Regions from separate parts of the Pseudomonas sediminis genome, predicted to be linked through region 4. Evidence: predicted binding sites of a transcription regulator. Region 4 holds the regulator's gene; each other region holds the start of a gene.
What was found. Region 4 encodes sigma-54, which starts transcription at its own class of promoters, with help from an activator protein. Its sites were predicted from a motif close to ANTGGCATNNANNTTGCTNT; they were not measured.
Positions count from the first base shown of each region.

Region 1: the regulator sigma-54 is predicted to act here: its motif matches at 2,860-2,879, upstream of glnK (P-II family nitrogen regulator).
Region 2: the regulator sigma-54 is predicted to act here: its motif matches at 2,623-2,642, upstream of AAEQ75_RS18180 (CmpA/NrtA family ABC transporter substrate-binding protein).
Region 3: the regulator sigma-54 is predicted to act here: its motif matches at 1,461-1,480, upstream of flgB (flagellar basal body rod protein FlgB).

Region 1 covers NZ_CP154631.1:2,051,815-2,055,511, reverse strand. The annotation lists gene sutA (transcriptional regulator SutA) at 1-134, opposite strand, end outside; gene AAEQ75_RS09780 (secondary thiamine-phosphate synthase enzyme YjbQ) at 212-637, opposite strand; gene AAEQ75_RS09775 (ammonium transporter) at 736-1,989, opposite strand; gene glnK (P-II family nitrogen regulator) at 2,324-2,662, opposite strand; gene AAEQ75_RS09765 (accessory factor UbiK family protein) at 3,072-3,329, shown strand; gene AAEQ75_RS09760 (YifB family Mg chelatase-like AAA ATPase) at 3,422-3,697, shown strand, end outside.
Region 2 covers NZ_CP154631.1:3,868,167-3,871,863, forward strand. The annotation lists gene alaC (alanine transaminase) at 1-528, opposite strand, end outside; gene AAEQ75_RS18175 (ANTAR domain-containing response regulator) at 658-1,236, opposite strand; gene AAEQ75_RS18180 (CmpA/NrtA family ABC transporter substrate-binding protein) at 1,255-2,466, opposite strand; gene acnB (bifunctional aconitate hydratase 2/2-methylisocitrate dehydratase) at 2,758-3,697, opposite strand, start outside.
Region 3 covers NZ_CP154631.1:3,517,292-3,520,988, forward strand. The annotation lists gene AAEQ75_RS16500 (chemotaxis protein CheV) at 1-292, shown strand, start outside; gene cheR (protein-glutamate O-methyltransferase CheR) at 336-1,163, shown strand; gene flgB (flagellar basal body rod protein FlgB) at 1,529-1,936, shown strand; gene flgC (flagellar basal body rod protein FlgC) at 1,948-2,391, shown strand; gene flgD (flagellar hook assembly protein FlgD) at 2,413-3,078, shown strand; gene flgE (flagellar hook protein FlgE) at 3,115-3,697, shown strand, end outside.
Region 4 covers NZ_CP154631.1:2,730,398-2,734,094, forward strand. The annotation lists gene rapZ (RNase adapter RapZ) at 1-31, opposite strand, end outside; gene ptsN (PTS IIA-like nitrogen regulatory protein PtsN) at 34-498, opposite strand; gene hpf (ribosome hibernation-promoting factor, HPF/YfiA family) at 511-819, opposite strand; gene AAEQ75_RS12870 (RNA polymerase factor sigma-54) at 913-2,406, opposite strand; gene lptB (LPS export ABC transporter ATP-binding protein) at 2,543-3,268, opposite strand; gene lptA (lipopolysaccharide transport periplasmic protein LptA) at 3,268-3,697, opposite strand, start outside.

The sequences.
Region 1 (3,697 bases), 680 kb from region 4:
TTCTTGCCGCTGGCTACGACTGCACCATCGCCTTCATCGTCGCCACTGTCGCCGTCATCGGCAGCAGCCAGGCCCTCGCCATCGTCCTCGTCAGCCCCGTCCAGATCGTCTTGTTCCAGGTCTTCGTCGCTCATGTTCAACCTCATGACTTGCGAAAAGCAGGTTAGTTATAGCCCAGTCGCGCGATGCGCACCGCTCGACCGGAAAAAATTCAAATAGCCTCGCCATGCAAGGTCGCCACCACTCGCCGAGCACCGCCATGATCGCGATGCTCACCGAGGTAGATCCCTTGCCAGGTTCCAAGCGCCAGCCGCCCCTGCTGTATCGGCAGCTGTAGCTGAAAGCCCAGCAAACTGCCCTTGAAGTGCGCCGGCAGATCATCCGGCCCTTCGTAATCGTGCTCGTAGCCCGACTCACCCTGCGGCACCAGGCGGTTGAAGAAACGCTCGAAATCGCGGCGAACCGCAGGATCGGCGTTCTCGTTGACCGTCAGCGATGCCGAGGTGTGCTGCGACCACAGGTGCAACAGACCGACACGCACCTGCGCCAGTTCCGGCAGTGCACTCAGCACTTCTTCGGTCACCAGATGAAAACCGCGCTCACGCGGGCGCAGGCTGATGATACGTTGCTGCCACATGCCGCTCTCGCTCTCGATGGCTCCAGCGCGCGCATTCTAGCGTGCTGTCAGAAAAAACAAAGGGCGCCAAAAGGCGCCCTTGTCATTCCCGGCAAAACTTACTTCTTGCCGGTGAACTCCGGGTAGGCTTCCATGCCGCATTCGGCGATGTCCACACCCTCGTATTCCTCTTCTTCGCTGACGCGCAGACCGATCACAGCCTTGATGATGCTCCACACGATCAGGCTGGCGATGAACACCCAGGCGAAGATGCTACCGATGCCCAGCAACTGAGCGCCCAGCGATGCATCGCTGTTGGTCAGGCAGACAGCCAGCAGACCCCAGATACCCACCACACCGTGTACGGAGATGGCACCAACCGGATCGTCGATCTTGACTTTGTCCAGCCCCAGGATCGCGAACACCACCAGCACACCGCCGACGCCACCAATCAGGGTAGCCTGCAGGGCGCTCGGGGTCAGCGGCTCGGCGGTGATGGCCACCAGACCAGCCAGAGCACCGTTGAGGGCCATGGTCAGGTCAGCCTTGCCGAACAGGATGCGGGCTACGATCAGCGCCGCGATCAGGCCACCAGCAGCGGCCATGTTGGTGTTGGTGAACACCTGGGCAACAGCGTTGGCGTCTTCGATGGTGCTCATCTTCAGCTGCGAGCCACCGTTGAAGCCGAACCAGCCCATCCACAGGATGAAGGTACCGAGGGTAGCCAGCGGCAGGTTGGCACCCGGAATGGCGTTGACCTGGCCATTGGCACCGTACTTGCCCTTACGCGCACCGAGCAGCAGCACACCAGCCAGAGCGGCAGAGGCACCCGCCATGTGCACGACACCCGAACCGGCAAAGTCGAGGAAGCCGGCTTCGTTAAGGAAGCCCGAACCCCATTTCCAGAAGCCCTGAACCGGGTAGATGAAGCCGGTCATGACCACGGCGAAAGCCAGGAAGGCCCACAGCTTCATGCGCTCAGCCACGGCACCGGACACGATCGACATGCAGGTCGCGGCGAACACCACCTGGAAGAAGAAGTCCGAACGCGCCGAGTAGTAGGGCGCATCGTCGCCACCGGCCAGAACGGACTCGACGCTGTTCTCGTCACCGATCAGGAAGCCCAGGCTCGGCAGGATGCCGCCTTCCGGGCTGGAATACATGATGTGGTAGCCGATGACCAGGTACATGACGCTGGCAACAGCATACAGGGCCACGTTCTTGGTCAGGATTTCGGTGGTGTTCTTGGCACGCACCAAGCCGGATTCGAGCATGGCAAAACCCGCTGCCATCCACATCACCAGGGCACCACAGATCAGAAAGTAGAAGGTATCGAAGCCGTACTGCAATGCAGTCAATGCTGTGTTATCCATTTTTCACCTCTTGCCGGCGCTTTTGTTGTGCGCTGTTCGGTAGAAACGTCCAGGTTGGCGCCGGACGCGTTCCGCATGCTTTACAAGTCGTTGCCACGCTCGTTCTGGATCACCGGAACCCCTGCGCCATGAGGCGACCAGGCATTCCCATCACTAGGCCAAGCGCGAGACCTGAAGAGGGTCTGGCACAGCAGAGCGGCGAGGGTATCGCCAGCTCCGGCATTCGCCCTCGAAAACAGCGCAAGGCCAGAATTCGAGGACAAAAGGGCTCCTAGCCCTGCGAAAGTTCGCAGAGTCATGGGTTTACTCCTGGGGCGTGGGGTTCGGAGGCTTGTTAAATCGCGTCGGTATCGGTTTCGCCGGTACGGATACGAATCGCCTGTTCCAGGTTGACTACGAAAATTTTGCCGTCGCCGATCTTGCCGGTGTTGGCAGCCTTGGTGATGGCCTCGATCACACGATCCAGCTGATCGTCAGCAATGGCCACGTCGATCTTCACCTTGGGCAGGAAGTCGACCACGTACTCGGCACCGCGATACAACTCGGTATGGCCTTTCTGACGGCCGAAGCCCTTGACCTCGGTGACGGTAATGCCCTGCACGCCGATCTCCGACAGCGACTCGCGCACGTCGTCGAGCTTGAACGGCTTGATGATGGCAGTGACTAGCTTCATGAAACTTTCTCCCGTTTAAGGTGGACTTGCCCCAGGAATTGCGAACCCGGCTCAAGTCTAAGCGCAGTGTCTGGCTTTTGTAATGCACCGACCGCTCCAGCCTGGCGTGGCCGATACCCACCAACCGCTCCCGACGAAACACTCCCCCGCTTCGCCTGCCGCACCGGAACTGCATCGGTGCATGCGTCGATGGGGTCTAAGCAGAAAGCTTGCCAGCTCACGTAAAAGCGCCATCTTTCAGGCCTTTACCCGCTTCGAGCATGGATGAGCGGTCATTCGCACCGAATGCATCGCACCAATCCAGTGCATCGACACATTCCGCAATGCTCAAAAATCGTGCAACCCGTGCTCGACCGCCGCGCCTGCGGCTGCGTGCTACACTGCCGCCGTCTGTATCTGGAACCGGCCCATGCTCCCGCCCAAAGCTTTGCTCGACACCCTCAGTAGCCACGCCTCGCGCTTGTTCAGTGGCGACAGCCCACTGCCGCGCGCCGAACTGGAGGCGCAGTTCAAGGCCCTGCTGCAGAGCGGCTTCAGCAAGCTCGATCTGGTCAGCCGGGAAGAGTTCGACAGCCAGATGGTGGTTCTCGCCCGCACCCGCGCTCGCCTTGAAGCGTTGGAAGCCAAGGTCGCGGAACTGGAAGCCAAGCTCACCGCCGTAGACTGAGGTTATGTTGTAGGAGCGGCTTCAGCCGCGACAGGCCTCGCGGCTGAAGCCGCTCCTACAGGCACTGCACCCCACTTGATCAAGGAGCGATCATGTCCCTGGCCATCGTTCACAGCCGCGCCCAGGTCGGTGTAGAAGCACCGGCCGTCACCGTCGAGGCGCACCTGGCCAACGGCCTGCCCTCTCTGACCCTGGTGGGTCTGCCGGAAACCGCAGTCAAGGAGAGCAAGGATCGCGTACGCAGCGCCATCCTCAATGCTGCCTTCGAGTTTCCCAGCAAACGCATCACCTTGAATCTTGCGCCTGCAGATCTGCCAAAAGACGGTGGTCGCTTCGACCTCGCCATCGCCTTGGGGATTCTCGCGGCC
Region 2 (3,697 bases), 1.1 Mb from region 4:
GAGAATCATCATCTTCGGCTTGGGGATCGACTCGCGAATGGCGCGTTCCAGCTCGGCGAAGAAGTCTACGCCCGGCACCAGCGGCACGGAGCGCACCTGGGCACCGGCGATCACTGCGCCGTAGATATGGATCGGGTAGCTGGGGTTGGGCACCAGCACGGTGTCGCCATGATCCAGGGTGGCCAGCATCAGGTGTGCCAGGCCTTCCTTGGAGCCGATGGTGACGATGGCTTCGCTTTCCGGATCGATCTCCACGTCGTAGCGGTCCTTGTACCAGCGCGAGATGGCGCGGCGCAGGCGCGGAATACCGCGGGAAGTGGAGTAGCCATGGGTGTCTTCACGCTGGGCGACCTGCACCAGTTTCTCGACGATGTGCGGCGGCGTCGCACCGTCGGGGTTGCCCATGGAAAAGTCGATGATGTCCTCGCCGCGACGGCGTGCAGCCATCTTCAGTTCGGCGGTGATGTTGAAGACGTAGGGGGGCAGACGATCGATGCGCGCAAAGCGACGCTTGGCGTTATCAGCCATGATTTCCTCGAAGTACGTAAGCGCCCGGAACCGTCCGAGCGACGTTGGCCACTGCTGCAGCCTGCGGCGAAGATACGCGCGCCGCCGTCTCGCTGTCCAGTACAGCCAGCGAGCGGCGTAGCGCAACAGTCAACTACCGAGCATGTCGTGCATGGCGATGATCTGTTCGGCCACCTGGATCAGCTTCTGCTGGCGACTCATCGCCTGGCGGCGCATCAGGGTATAGGCCTCTTCCTCGTTGCAGCTCTTCATCTTCATCAGCAGGCCCTTGGCCAGTTCCACACGTTTGCGTTCGGCCAACTGGGCATCGCGCGCCTGGAGCTGAGCGCGTAGTGCCTGGTCGCTCTCGAAGCGGGCCATGGCGACGTCGAGGATCGGTTGCAGGCGCTGGGCGTGAATGCCCTCGACGATATAGGCGCTGACGCCGCTCTGGATCGCCTGGCGCATCACGCCGGGGTCGTGCTCGTCGGTGAACATCACGATCGGCCGTGGCTGATCGCGGCTGACCAGTACCACCTGCTCCATCACGTCGCGGCCGGGGGATTCGGTGTCGATCAGGATGACGTCAGGGCGTACCGCCTCGACCCGCTCAGGTAGGTCGATGGTCAGGCCGGATTCGTCGATCACCTCGAAACCCGCTTCGATCAGGGCGCATTTCAGGCGACCGACTTTCTTCGGGGTGTCGTTGATCAGAAGGATACGCAGCATCGGATGCTCTCCCGGCAATTACAGGGCGACAGCCGGGCTATCGGCCAGGGCATGGAGGCGGAAGCTGCGCGCGTAGGCGGCCGGGTCGCTGCCGTCCCAGCACGTGCCGTCCTGCAGGATGGAGCTACGCATTTCCCCCGGCACCGGTATGCCCAGCGTCGACGCGGCCTCGCGGTACAGTGCAAGTTGTTGGACCTGGCGGGCCACCCCCAGGTAGTCGGGATCGCTACGCAACAGGCCCCAGCGGCGGAACTGAGTCATGAACCACATGGCGTCGGACAGATAGGGATGGTTGACCAGCCCGCCGGCATGAAAGCGCAGCGGATGCTCGTCCTGCCAGGCATGGCCGAGGCCGTCCTGATAGTGGCCGAGAAAACGCGGGGTGATCGCCGAAACCGGTGCGTTGACGTAGTCGCTACCGCTGAGCAGCAGGGCGGTGCTGCGTTTGTTTTCTTCGCTCTCGTCGATGAAGCGTGCCGCGTCTAGCACCGCCATGATCAGGGCGCGAGCGGTATTGGGGTTCTGCTCGGCGAAGGCGCGGGTACAGCCCAGCACCTTTTCCGGGTGATCCGGCCAGATCGCCTGAATGGTGGTGACGGTGCAGCCGAGCTGTTCATCGACGGCCTTGGCGGTCCAGGGTTCGCCAACGCAGAAACCATCGATGCGCTTGGCCTCCAGGTGCTCGACCATCTGCGGCGGCGGCACCACCACGCTGTCGACGTCGCGCAGTGGATGAATGCCCTGGCTGGCCAGCCAGTAGTAAAGCCACATCGCGTGGGTGCCGGTGGGAAAGGTCTGGGCGAAGGTTAGGCGTGCTTCATGCTGGTGCACGTATTGGCGCAGTGCTTCGCCGCTGGTCACGCCAGCGGCTTGCAGGGTGTGCGACAGGTTGATGCTCTGGCCGTTCTGGTTCAGCCCCATGAGCACGGCCATGTCGGTGGCCGCGGCGCCGCCAAGGCCCAGCTGCACGCCATAGATCAGCCCATACAGGCTGTGGGCGGCGTCCAGCTCGCCGCTGAGCAGGCGGTCGCGCGAGCTGGCCCAGGAGGTCTGACGTTGCAGTCTGAGGCTCAGCCCGTACTTCTCGGCAAAGCCCTGAGTCGCGGCGACGATCACCGAAGCCGAATCGCTCAGCGCCATGAAGCCGATGTTCAGCATGCTCTTCTCCGGGGCGTCGCTACCCCAGGCCCAGGCCAGGGCATCGTCGCGCGGGGTGTCGTGTTCGCTCATGCTGCTTCCTTACCTTCACGCAAAAAGACGTTGATTCATGGGCGGCTGCCCATAAAAAACGTCGTACCAGATCCAGGCGCGAGAGATCCGGGATTCGATACGACGCCGTTGTCGATCAAGCCATTCCGCCATTGGAACGGCTGTATACGAAGTGACGAAGCAAGGCATATGCCAGAAGACACGCGTCCCAAGTGGGCGTCGCCGTTTGTGATGAGTGCGCTGACGAGTCGACAGAGTGGCAGGCCATAAAAAAGCCCCGCACTAGGCGGGGCTCCTTTCACTACGCTTTGATCAGGCCTGAACGACCGGGATCTTGGCGTTGGCTGCCGCTTCACGGAAGTCGGCGATCTGGTCGAAGCTCAGGTAGCGGTAGATGTCGCCAGCCATGCTGTCGATATCCTTCGCGTAAGCCATGTACTCCTCGACGGTCGGCAGTTTGCCGAGAATCGAAGCGACCGCTGCCAGTTCGGCAGAGGCCAGGTACACGTTGGCGCCATCGCCCAGGCGATTCGGGAAGTTACGGGTGGAGGTGGAGACCACGGTGGAGTTGGCAGCCACACGTGCCTGGTTACCCATGCACAGCGAGCAGCCCGGCATCTCCATACGCGCACCGGCCTTGCCGTAGATACCGTAGTAGCCTTCTTCGGTCAGCTGGTGAGCATCCATCTTGGTCGGCGGCGACAGCCACAGACGGGTCGGGATACCACCCTTGACCTTGTCCAGCAGCTTGCCGGCAGCGCGGAAGTGGCCGATGTTGGTCATGCACGAACCGATGAACACTTCGTCGATCTTGTCGCCGGCCACGGTGGACAGCAGACGGGCATCGTCCGGGTCGTTCGGGGCGCACAGTACCGGCTCGTTGAGCTGGCTCAGGTCGATCTCGATGACTTCGGCGTACTCGGCGTCCTTGTCGGCTTCCATCAGGACCGGGTTGGCCAGCCAGGCTTCCATAGCCTGGGCACGACGCTCCAGGGTGCGCGGATCACCGTAGCCTTCGCTGATCATCCAGCGCAGCAGGGTGATGTTGGACTTCAGGTACTCGGCGATGGCCGACTCCGGCAGCTTGATGGTGCAGCCGGCAGCCGAACGCTCGGCGGAGGCGTCGGACAGCTCGAACGCCTGCTCGACGGTCAGGTTGTCCAGACCTTCGATCTCGAGTATGCGGCCGGAGAAGATGTTCTTCTTGCCTTTCTTCTCGACGGTCAGCAGGCCTTTCTGGATGGCGTAGTAG
Region 3 (3,697 bases), 790 kb from region 4:
GCTCAATTACCTCAAGAAAATGGCGGACGAGGGCCACAATCCCGACAAGGAGCTGTTGATGCTCATTTCCGACATCGAGATGCCGGAGATGGACGGATATACGCTGACTACGGAGATTCGTAGCGATCCGCGCATGCAGAAGCTGCATATCCTCCTGCATACTTCGCTTTCCGGTGTGTTCAACCAGGCGATGGTGAAGAAGGTCGGCGCTGACGACTTCCTCGCCAAGTTCAAGCCAGATGATCTGGCGGCGCGCGTGGTCGATCGCATTCGTGTATCGGATGGGGGCTGAAGGGTGACCTTCGGCGAACGTTATGGTTGCAGAGGCGGCACTAGTGTCTTCAGGTAATTTGGATTTCGAGCAGTTCCGGACCTTCCTGGAAAAGGCCTGCGGTATTCTGCTTGGCAGCAACAAGCAGTACCTGGTCTCCAGCCGTCTGAACAAGCTGATGGAACAGAACGGCATCAAGACCCTGGGCGAACTGGTGCAGCGTATGCAAAGCCAGCCGCGCGGAGGCCTGCGCGAGCAGGTCGTAGATGCCATGACCACCAACGAGACTCTGTGGTTTCGTGACACCTATCCCTTCGAGGTGCTCAAGAACCGCGTGCTGCCAGAGCTGATCAAGGCTTACCCGGGCCAGCGTCTGCGTATCTGGTCGGCGGCTTGCTCGTCCGGCCAGGAGCCTTACTCGCTGTCGATGTCCATCGATGAGTTCGAGCGCACCAACCTCGGTCAGCTCAAGGCCGGAGTGCAGATCGTCGCCACCGATCTTTCGCCGTCGATGCTGACCAATTGCAAATCCGGCGAGTACGACAGCCTGGCCATGGGCCGTGGCCTGTCGCAGGAGCGTCTGCAGCGCTACTTCGACCCCAAAGGGCCGGGGCGTTGGCAGGTCAAGGCGCCGATCAAGAGCCGTGTTGAGTTCCGCCCGCTGAATTTGCTGGATAGCTACGCGGCATTGGGCAAGTTCGACATCGTTTTTTGCCGCAACGTACTGATCTACTTCTCGGCAGAAGTGAAGAAGGACATCCTGACGCGTATCCATGCCACGCTGAAGCCGGGTGGTTATCTATTCCTCGGCGCCTCCGAGGCGCTCAATGGCCTGCCGGAGAAGTACCAGATGGTGCAGTGCAGTCCGGGGATCATCTACAAGGCCAAATAAGCGCAAGGCATGTTTGGTATCAGCAACGCGGGAGGCCTTTGGCCTCCCGTTTGCGTTTCCAGAGCTGGAGATGACGGTTCGGCTGCACGTGACCGGTTGGGTAGGGTGTGCTGTGCGCACCAGCGACCTGGCGGGGCTGAAGAGCCGGTGCGCATGGCGCACTCTAGGGTTCGGTGGGCGGCAATCCGTCCGGTTGGCTTTGCCGCCTGCTTGCCAATAAGCGGTAAAGCCTTGCCGCTTTGCCGCTATCTTCCTGTTAGTCATAAGTTAAGTTATTGATTTTATTAGATTAAATAAGTTGGCACAGCCTTTGCTGAATGTCTCGCAACAGAGACCACATGGCCCAAGCGGCAAAGGTTCGGAACATGAGCATCAACTTCGGCAAGGCACTCGGCATCCACGAACAGGCCCTTGGCTTTCGCGCCCAGCGCGCTGAGGTGCTGGCCAACAACATCGCCAACGCCGATACGCCGAATTACAAGGCTCGTGATCTGGACTTCGCCAGTGTCCTGGCTGAGCAAAGCAATCGCATGCAGCGCGGTGGCGTTTCCCTGAACCGCACCGATAGCCGCCACATTCCGGCCGAGGGCATCAGCAGCGGGGAAGCTGAATTGCCGTACCGCACGCCGTTCCACGCGTCGCTGGATCAGAACAGTGTCGACCTGCAGATCGAGCAATCGAACTACGCCGAAAACGCGGTGCAGTTCCAGGCCAGCTTCACCTTTCTCAATAGCAAATTCAAAGGGCTGACCACAGCCCTGCGCGGCGAATAAGGAGCGCGACCATGTCCCTTGCCAGTGTTTTCAACATCGCCGGAACCGGCATGAGCGCCCAGAGCACTCGCCTGAACACCATTTCCAGCAACATCGCCAACGCCGAAACCGTCTCCTCGAGCCTGGATCAGACCTATCGCGCTCGCCATCCGGTGTTCGCCACCGTATTTCAGAATGCTCAAGGCGGCGACCGCGGCTCGCTGTTCGCCGAGCAGGATGAGGCCGGTCGTGGTGTCCAGGTGCTCGGCGTGATCGAGGACCAGAGCAGCCTGATGCCGCGTTACGAGCCGGATCATCCGATGGCCAATGCCGACGGTTATGTCTACTACCCGAACGTCAACGTAGTCGAGGAAATGGCCGACATGATTTCCGCCAGTCGCGCCTTCCAGACCAACGTCGAAATGATGAATACCGCCAAACAGATGCTGCAGCGCGTGCTGACCCTGGGTCAGTAAGTCAGCGAAAGGGAGTCAGGCATGAGCACAGTCAGCGGCACCAGTTCGGTACTGGATCAGTACCAGATCAAGCAGGACACCACGCAGAACAAGGAGCTCGGCAAGAACGAGTTCCTCAACCTGCTGGTGGCCCAGTTGAACAACCAGAACCCGCTGGAGCCGCAAGGCAACGGCGAGTTCATCGCCCAGCTGGCGCAGTTCAGCCAGGTCGAGGGCATCGAGAAGCTCAACACCAGCATGGAGTCACTGCTCTCCGGCTACCAGTCGTCGCAGGCGCTGCAGGCCTCGTCGCTGGTCGGGCGCAAGGTGATAGTGCCGACTGATAAGGCAGTGGTCGATACCAGCGAGAGCTTCAAGGCCAGCCTGGTGCTGCCGACCAGCAGCAGCAACGTCTACGTCAACGTCTACGACAGCGCCGGCTCGGTGGTCACGCGCGTCAACCTGGGCGAGCAGGCCGCCGGCAGCGTCAGCTTCATCTGGGACGGCAAGGACGCCAGCGGCAATCTGATGCCGCCCGGCACCTACAGGTTCGAGGCGCAGGCCACCTACGGCGACGAGACCAAGGGCCTGTACACGCTGCTGCCGGCCAACGTCGACAGCGTCACCCTGGGCGGCAGCGAGCTGATGCTCAACCTCGCCGGCCTCGGCAGCGTCCCGATTTCCCAAGTGCAGGTCATCGGCCAATAACTATTGCCGCCGGCAGTTCCGGCAAAGGAGTCCTCCATGTCGTTCAATATCGGTCTCAGCGGCCTGCGCGCCGCGACCAAGGATCTGAATGTCACCGGTAATAACATCGCCAACGCCGGCACTGCCGGCTTCAAGCAGTCGCGCGCCGAATTCGCCGATGTCTATGCCGCCTCGGTGCTGGGTTCCGGCTCCAACCCGCAGGGCAGCGGCGTGCTGCTCGGCGACATCTCGCAGCAGTTCAATCAGGGCAACATCAACTACACGCAGAACGCCCTGGATCTGGCGATTAACGGCAACGGCTTCTTCCAGGTCAGCAACAACGGCGCCCTGAGCTATACCCGCGCCGGCTACTTTGGTACCGACAGCAACGGTTTCTTGGTCGATAATTTCGGCTACAACCTGCAGGGTTATACGCTCGGTGCCAATGGCAATTTGCAGGATACGATAGGCAATCTAAGAATCCAGACTGCTAATCAGGAGCCCAGGGCGACAACACAGATTGCTCAGAATCTCAATCTGAATTCCACCAACACGGTTCCGACTACTACACCCTTCAATCCAGCTGACCCAACAACCTATAACTCGTCCACCTCAACCAATATTTATGACACGCAGGGCA
Region 4 (3,697 bases):
CCGAGCGACCGCTGACGATGATCAGGCGCATGATTATTGACCGTTCTGAATGTCCACGACGACCTGAAAGAGATCTTCGCCGCTGTTGGCCTGGCGCAGACGTTCACGTACTTCCTGGCGATCGAGCATGCTGGCGATCTGGCGCAACAGTTCGAGGTGCGCATCGGTTGCCGCTTCCGGCACCAGAAGTACGAACAGCAGATCGACCGGCACGCCGTCGATGGCGTCGAAGTCGACTGCCGTCTCCAGGTGCAGGACTGCACTGATCGGGGCACTGCAGCCAGCCAGGCGGCAGTGGGGAATGGCAATGCCGTTGCCGAAGCCGGTAGAGCCAAGCTTCTCGCGGGCGATGAGGCTTTCGAAGATGTCCTGGGCATCCAGGTCGGGCAGGTCGCGTGCAACCAGGTTGGCGATCTGTTCGAGCACGCGTTTTTTGCTGCCGCCCGGCACGTTCACCAGGGAACGGCCGGGGGTCAGGATATTTTCAAGTCGGATCATGGATAGGGAATGTCAGCGGGCTGTGGCACCTTGCAGGCGTTCGAGCTGCTTTTCCTTGTGCTTGATGAGTTGACGGTCGAGTTTATCGGCCAACAGGTCGATGGCAGCGTACATGTCCTGATGTTCGGCGTTGGCGACGACTTCGCCGCCGGCGATGTGCAGGGTGGCTTCGATCTTCTGCTTGAGTTTTTCGACCTCCATGGTCACCTGTACGTTGGTGATCTTGTCGAAGTGGCGTTCCAGTCGGCCCAGTTTCTCGCCGATATAGTCACGCAGGGCGTCGGTCACATCCAGCTGATGTCCACTGATGTTGACTTGCATACCGCTATCTCCTTGTTGCCTTGTGTAAGAGACGGAATCCATGAGAATCCGCCACCGGAACACGTTGGCTTGGAGGCAGGTCGCCTCCTTGGCCTACATCAGTCGCTTGCGTTCGCTGGAGGGCGCTATACCGAGGGATTCACGGTATTTGGCAACCGTCCTGCGGGCGACTTGGATGCCTTGTGCCTCCAGTAAACCAGCGATCTTGCTGTCACTCAACGGCTTTTTCGCGTTTTCTGCTGCGACCAGTTTTTTGATGATCGCGCGGATCGCGGTGGACGAGCATTCGCCGCCTTCGGAGGTGCTGACGTGGCTGGAGAAGAAATATTTCAGCTCGTAAATACCACGCGGGGTGTGCATGAATTTCTGCGTGGTAACACGTGAAATGGTCGACTCGTGCATGCCTACTGCCTCGGCGATGTCGTGCAATACCAGAGGCTTCATCGCTTCATCACCGTAGTCGAGGAAGCCACGCTGGTGCTCGACGATCTGGGTGGCTACCTTCATCAGCGTTTCGTTACGGCTTTGCAGGCTCTTGATGAACCAGCGGGCCTCTTGCAACTGGTTGCGCATGAAAGTGTTATCGGCACTGGAGTCGGCGCGTTTGACGAAGCCGGCATACTGCGGGTTGACGCGCAGACGCGGCATCGCCTCCTGGTTCAGCTCCACCAGCCAACGCTCATTGTGCTTGCGCACGATTACATCGGGCACGACGTATTCTGGCTCGCTGGATTCGATCTGCGAACCTGGACGCGGATTCAGACGCTGGATCAGGTCGATGACCTGGCGCAGTTCGTCTTCCTTGAGTTTGGTGCGCCGCATCAGTTGGGCGTAATCGCGGCTGCCGAGCAGTTCCAGGTAATCACCGACCACGCGCTGGGTTTCGTTCAGCCAGGGGGTGTTGGCGGGCAGCTGACGCAGTTGCAGTAGCAGACACTCGCGCAGATCACGGGCGCCGATACCCGCGGGTTCGAACTGCTGGATGCGGTGCAGCACCACTTCCACTTCGTCCAGTTCGATATCCAGCTCGGGGTCGAAGGATTCGGTCACTTCCTCGAGGGTTTCCTCGAGATAGCCGTCGTTGTTGATGCAGTCGATCAGGGTGGCCGCGATCAGGCGATCCTTGTCCGACATGGGCGCCAGGTTCAGTTGCCAGAGCAGGTGGCTGTGCAGGCTCTCGCCGCTGGACGTGCGGGTGGTGAAGTCCCACTCGTCATCATCGTTGCTGGGCAGGCTGCTGGCGCTGGTTTGGTAGATGTCTTCCCAGGCTGTGTCGACTGGCAGCTCATTGGGAATACGCTCGCCCCAGTCGCCTTCTTCCAGGTTATCCACCGTGGGGGTGGTTTCCTGGTAGCTCTCTTCCTTGCTCGGGGTCGGGGTGGCGCTCTCGGCGCCATCAGCCATTGGATCGCTGTTGTCGAAGTCGTCGCCTTCTTCCTGGCGCTCGAGCATGGGATTGGACTCCAGCGCCTCCTGAATTTCCTGTTGCAGGTCCAGGGTGGACAGTTGGAGGAGGCGGATAGCCTGTTGCAGCTGCGGGGTCATCGTCAGCTGCTGGCCCATCTTGAGGACTAGCGATGGTTTCATTGCAGACCTTAATTTACTGGCGAGTTACGCCTTCCACATCAGGGCGCCGAAGCGCCGCCAGGAAGCAAATTATATGCCTGATGTTGTCGATTTTGCCTAGGGGTTGCCATATTTCTGTCGTGAAATATCCGCAGGCCTACAGGCGGAACTCGTGCCCCAGGTAAACCTCTTTCACCGTCTGGTTGGCAAGGATGGTCTCGGCGTCACCTTCAGCGATTAGTTGTCCATCGTTGACGATGTAGGCGGTTTCGCAGATATCCAGGGTTTCGCGCACGTTGTGATCGGTGATCAGAATGCCGATGCCCTTGGTCTTGAGGTGATGGATGATCTGTTTGATGTCGCCAACCGAGATCGGGTCGACACCGGCAAAAGGTTCGTCGAGCAGAATGAACTTGGGGTTGGTCGCCAGGGCTCTGGCAATCTCTACGCGGCGTCGCTCACCGCCGGACAGGCTCATGCCGAGGCTGTCGGCGATATGGTGAATATGGAACTCCTGCAGCAGGTTTTCCAGCTCCGCCTGGCGGCCGGTGCGGTCCAGGTCCTTGCGCGTTTCCAGGATGGCCATGATGTTGTCGGCCACCGACAGCTTGCGGAAGATCGACGCTTCCTGCGGCAGGTAGCCGATGCCCGCGCGGGCGCGGCCGTGCATAGGCTGATGGCTGACGTCGAGGTCGTCGATCAGCACGCGGCCTTGGTCGGCGCGTACCAGGCCGACGATCATGTAGAAACAGGTGGTCTTGCCGGCACCATTGGGGCCGAGCAGGCCAACGATCTGACCGCTTTCGATGCTTAGGCTGACGTCACGCACGACCTGGCGGCTCTTGTAACTTTTCGCCAGGTGTTGGGCTTTGAGAATGGCCATTACTGCTGCTGATCCGCGGGTTTGTTCTTCGGTTGGATGACCATGTCGATACGCGGGCGCGGCGTGCTGACGTTGCCGCCTGTTGCGCGGCCGGCGTTGACGATCTGGCGGCGGGTGTCGTAGACGATCTTCTCGCCTTCGAAGGTATTGCCTTCCTGAATCACCTTGGCCTGGTCGATCAGTACGATGCGCTCATTGCTGGCGAAGTACTGGATGGTCTTGCCGTAGGCCTTGACGATGTCCTTGTCCACAGCCGGCTTCTGCTCGTAGTAGGCCAGATTGCCGACCGATGTGAAGACGTCGATGTCGCCACTGGCGGTCTGGGTGATGGTAACAGTGTCGCCCGTGATCTTCAGGGTGCCCTGAGTGATGATCACATCGCCGCGGTAGACGGCTACACCTTGTCGATCATCCAGTTCTGCGCTGTCG